2 regions of the Streptomyces sp. ML-6 genome follow, and region 2 is predicted to be linked to the other one. Evidence: predicted binding sites of a transcription regulator. Region 2 holds the regulator's gene; the other holds the start of a gene.
The links. The regulator HspR, encoded in region 2, represses chaperone genes until heat shock. The targets are predictions, from matches to a motif close to TTGAGNNNNNNNNNCTCAA.
Positions count from the first base shown of each region.

Region 1 (2,395 bases), 1.9 Mb from region 2:
AGCCGTCGAGCCTGACCAGCTCCATGCGGTCGAGCAGGGCCTCCGGGATGGCTTCGAGGACGTTGGCCGTGGCGAGGAAGACCACGTCGCTGAGGTCGAGTTCGACCTCCAGGTAGTGGTCGCGGAAGGTGTGGTTCTGCGCCGGGTCGAGGACTTCGAGGAGGGCGGCGGCCGGGTCGCCCCGGAAGTCGGAGCCGACCTTGTCGATCTCGTCGAGCAGGACGACCGGGTTCATCGAACCGGCCTCCTTGATCGCCCGGACGATGCGTCCGGGGAGCGCACCCACGTATGTACGCCGGTGGCCGCGGATCTCCGCCTCGTCCCGCACGCCGCCGAGGGCGACGCGGACGAACTTGCGGCCCATGGCGTGCGCCACGGATTCGCCGAGCGAGGTCTTGCCCACGCCGGGCGGACCCACCAGCGCCAGCACGGCCCCGCCGCGCCGTCCGCCGACGACCCCGAGCCCGCGGTCGGAGCGCCGCTTGCGCACGGCCAGGTACTCGGTGATGCGTTCCTTCACGTCCTGGAGACCGGCGTGCTCGGCGTCGAGCACCTGCTGGGCGCCCCGGATGTCGTACGCGTCCTCGGTCCGCTCGGTCCACGGCAATTCGAGGACGGTGTCGAGCCAGGTCCTGATCCAGGAACCCTCGGGGCTCTGGTCGGAGGAACGCTCCAGCTTCTCGACCTCCTTGAGCGCGGCCTCACGGACGTGCTCGGGGAGGTCGGCGGCCTCGACGCGGGCCCGGTAGTCGTCGGACTCGTCCTCCGGGTCGCCGTTGAGCTCGGCGAGCTCCTTGCGCACGGCGTCGAGCTGGCGCCGCAGCAGGAACTCGCGCTGCTGCTTGTCGACGCCCTCCTGGACGTCCTTGGCGATGGACTCGGCGACGTCCTGCTCGGCGAGGTGCTCGCCGAGCCACTGGATGGCGAGCTTCAGCCGGGCGACCGGGTCCGTGGTCTCCAGGAGCTGCACCTTCTGGGCGGTGGTGAGGAAGGGCGAGTAACCGGAATTGTCGGCGAGCGCGGAGATGTCCTCGATCTGCTGGACCCGGTCCACGACCTGCCAGGCGCCGCGCTTCTTCAGCCAGCTGGTGGCGAGCGCCTTGTACTCCTTGACCAGCTCGGCGGCGACACCGGGGAGCGGGTCGGGAACGACCGCGTCGACCCGGGTCCCCTCCACCCACAGCGCTCCGCCCGGCCCACTGGTCCCGGCCCCGATCCGCACCCGGCCCCGGCCGCGGATGAGCGCGCCCGGATCTCCGTCCGAAAGCCGTCCGACCTGCTCGACGGTGCCGATCACACCGGTGGCGGCGTACGTGCCGTCGATCCGCGGCACCAGGAGCACCTCGGGCTTGCCCCCGCCGTCCCGGGCTGCGACCTGCGCGGCCTCCACCGCGACGCGTACATCGGTGTCGGACAGGTCCAGAGGCACCACCATCCCGGGCAGCACGACCTCGTCGTCGAGCGGCAGCACGGGCAGGGCGAGCGGAGTGACCGCATTGGAATCGGTAGCCATGATCTCCCCTTCGGCAGTCAAGTTGAGCTATGCAGGCTCAATGCTCCTGAGCCGCCCATTGTTCCCCGGGAGATGTTCGCTCTGAGCGATCACACCGTTGCTGTCCTGTAGCGGCGGACCTTGCACAGGTCAGATCGAAGTTGCACGGGACTTTGCACTGGTCAGCGTGACCTTGCATCCGGCGGCACGGTTAGCTGGTCGTGAGACATGCGTTAGACCTGGTGGCGGGTGGTGCGAGCGGGCCGCCGCCCGAGGGGTTCGAGGTCGGATACGTCGACCAGAGCGGGTCGGAGTTCCGGCGTCCGCTGGCGGACGTGTGGGCGGTGCGGTTCGAGGGCTGCGTGCCGGTTCGCGATTTCAAGTCGTACAAGGGCCAGCGGCACCTGCCTGGCCTGTGGTGGTCGTCGACGATGGGCGGGCACATCGGGTACGAGTCCTGGCTGGAGCGGGATCACGTGATGCTGCTCGACTTCGATCCGTCGGTGGTCGGGGTCTCGTCGCAGCCGTTTTGGCTGTTCTGGGCCTCCGAGACCGGCAAGGGCCTCTCCCACGCTCCGGACTACTTCGCGAGGCGGGAAGACGGCTCGGCGGTTGTGGTCGACTGCCGCCCGGTGGACCGGCGTCGACCTCGGGACTGGGTGAAGTTCGAGGCGACGCAATCGGCCTGCGGCCAGGTCGGATGGCACTTCCGGCTGGTGGGGGCACCGGACGGGATCGTGATGCGGAACGTTCGATGGCTGGCCGGATACCGACACCCGAGGCATCGCGTCGAGGATGCCGTTTCCGACTTGCGGCGAGTGTTCGCCGAGCCAAGGCCGTTAATGGACGGGGCTGCCAGCGTGGGAGACCCCATCGCGGTCTTGCCCGTGTTGTTCCACATGT
Region 1 covers NZ_JAOTIK010000001.1:5,521,463-5,523,857, reverse strand. The annotation lists gene lon (endopeptidase La) at 1-1,513, opposite strand, end outside; gene OCT49_RS24580 (TnsA-like heteromeric transposase endonuclease subunit) at 1,714-2,395, shown strand, end outside.
Region 1: the regulator HspR is predicted to act here: its motif matches at 1,536-1,554, upstream of lon (endopeptidase La).

Region 2 (2,395 bases):
AGAAGGCGTACCGGAAGCTCGCCCGCGAGTTCCACCCGGACGCCAACAAGGGCGACGACAAGGCGGAGGCGCGCTTCAAGGAGATCTCCGAGGCGAACGACGTCCTCGGTGACGCCAAGAAGCGCAAGGAGTACGACGAGGCGCGCGCCCTCTTCGGCAACGGCGGCTTCCGGGCCGGACCCGGGGGCGCCGGGGGCAACTTCAACTTCGACCTGGGCGACCTCTTCGGGGGCGGCCAGGGCGGGGGCCAGGGCGGCGCCGGCGGATTCGGCGGCGGTGGTGGCCTGGGCGATGTCTTCGGCGGCCTGTTCAACCGGGGCGGTGCGGGGACGAGGGTCCAGCCGCGGCGCGGTCAGGACATCGAGTCCGAGGTGACGCTCAGCTTCATCGAGGCGGTCGAGGGGGCCACGGTCCCGCTGCGGATGTCCAGCCAGGCGCCCTGCAAGACGTGTTCCGGCACCGGCGACAAGAACGGCACCCCCAGGGTCTGCCAGACCTGTCTCGGCACCGGCCAGGTGTCGCGCGGCACCGGCGGCGGCTTCTCGCTCACCGACCCGTGCGTGGACTGCAAGGGCCGGGGCCTGATCGCCCAGGACCCCTGCGACGTCTGCAAGGGCAGCGGGCGGGCGAAGTCCTCCCGGACCATGCAGGTCAGGATTCCGGCGGGCGTCTCGGACGGCCAGCGGATCCGGCTGCGCGGCAAGGGCGGACCGGGCGAGCGGGGCGGCCCGGCCGGCGACCTGTACGTCGTCGTCCACGTCGACGCCCACCCGGTCTTCGGCCGCAGGGACGACAACCTCACGGTCACCGTGCCCGTCGACTTCACGGAGGCGGCCCTCGGCGGCGAGGTGAAGGTCCCCACGCTCGGCGGGCCCCCGGTCACGCTGAAGCTGCCGGCCGGCACGCCCAACGGGCGCACGATGCGCGCCCGGGGCAAGGGCGCCGTGCGCAAGGACGGCACCCGGGGCGACCTGCTGGTCACCGTCGAGGTGGTGGTGCCCAAGGAGCTCGGCGACGAGGCCAGGGAAGCCCTGGAGGCCTACCGCAAGGCGACCGCGGGCCACGACCCGCGGGCGGCACTGTTCCAGGCGGCGAAGGGAGCTTGAGGTGGACGGCCGACGACGCAATCCGTACGAACTGACCGATGAGACACCGGTGTACGTGATCTCGATCGCGGCCCAGCTCTCGGGTCTCCATCCGCAGACACTGCGCCAGTACGACCGGCTCGGCCTGGTCTCGCCGGACCGCACGGCCGGGCGCGGCAGGCGCTACTCGGCCCGCGACATCGAGCTCCTGCGCACCGTGCAGCAGCTGTCGCAGGACGAGGGCATCAACCTCGCCGGCATCAAGCGCATCATCGAGCTGGAGAACCAGGTCGCCGCGCTCCAGCAGCGCGTCGCCGAACTCTCGGCGGCCGTGGACGGCGCGGCGCAGGCGATGCAGCAGCGCGAGGCGCAGGTGCATGCCTCGTACCGGCGCGACCTGGTGCCGTACCAGGACATGCAGCAGACCAGTGCACTGGTGGTCTGGCGGCCGAAGCGGTCCAAGGACTGAACCGGCGGGGGCCGGAGCGGCGCCCGGTGTGCGGCGCCGGGCCGGGCCCGACGGACGAAGGGGCGGGGAACGAACCACGGTTCGTTCCCCGCCCCTTCGGCGTGGTCTCGGCCCTTGGGTGCTTCCTGTCCTTCCGGCGCCTGCTGTGGCTTCGGTGGCGGCACGGACGGTCGGCACGGGTGTCGGTACGCGCGTTGCCGGGATTTCGGCCGAAATCGGATTACTGGTCCGATCATGTCTCGCCACAATGGGCAGGGGCCGTCGGCGTCCCGTTTCGTCCATCACCACCGCCGCCACCACCGGTGCCGGGCCCGTGCCGCCCGGCGGCAGAGTCGGGAGTCACGCATGTCCATGGTCGGCCTCTTCTGGATCACCGGATCGACGGTCCACATAGGTGCCCCGCCGAACGAGCCCCGCGCCGGTGTCCTGGTCACCGAGGAGGGGCTGACGGGGATCGGCGAGGAGCAGCGCGGCCAGTGGGCGTGGGAGGACATCCGGAACATCGAGGTCCTGGCCGCGCCCGTGCGTTCCACGGTGGGAAAGACGGCCGGAATTCTTCTGGACATGGTGACCACATCGGCGTTCGGAGGGGTCGACGACGGCCCCACGATGTTCGTGCACTTCGAAACCCCTGAGGGGAAGGTGGAGTTGACCGCCTTCGCCGCCGCCCTCTCCTACGGCGCCGAGGAGTTCGGCCTGTCGAGCGCCCTCCTCGAAGCCTTCGCCGACGGCCGGGCCACCCCCGCCGCCCTGTTCGCCTGGGGACGCGACCACCAGGACGGCACCCCCAGGCGCGCGGAGCGCGAGAGGCTGCTGGCGGAGTGGGGCGGGGCGTGAAGAG
Region 2 covers NZ_JAOTIK010000001.1:3,608,498-3,610,892, reverse strand. The annotation lists gene dnaJ (molecular chaperone DnaJ) at 1-1,106, shown strand, start outside; gene OCT49_RS15805 (heat shock protein transcriptional repressor HspR) at 1,108-1,554, shown strand; gene OCT49_RS15800 (hypothetical protein) at 1,900-2,391, shown strand.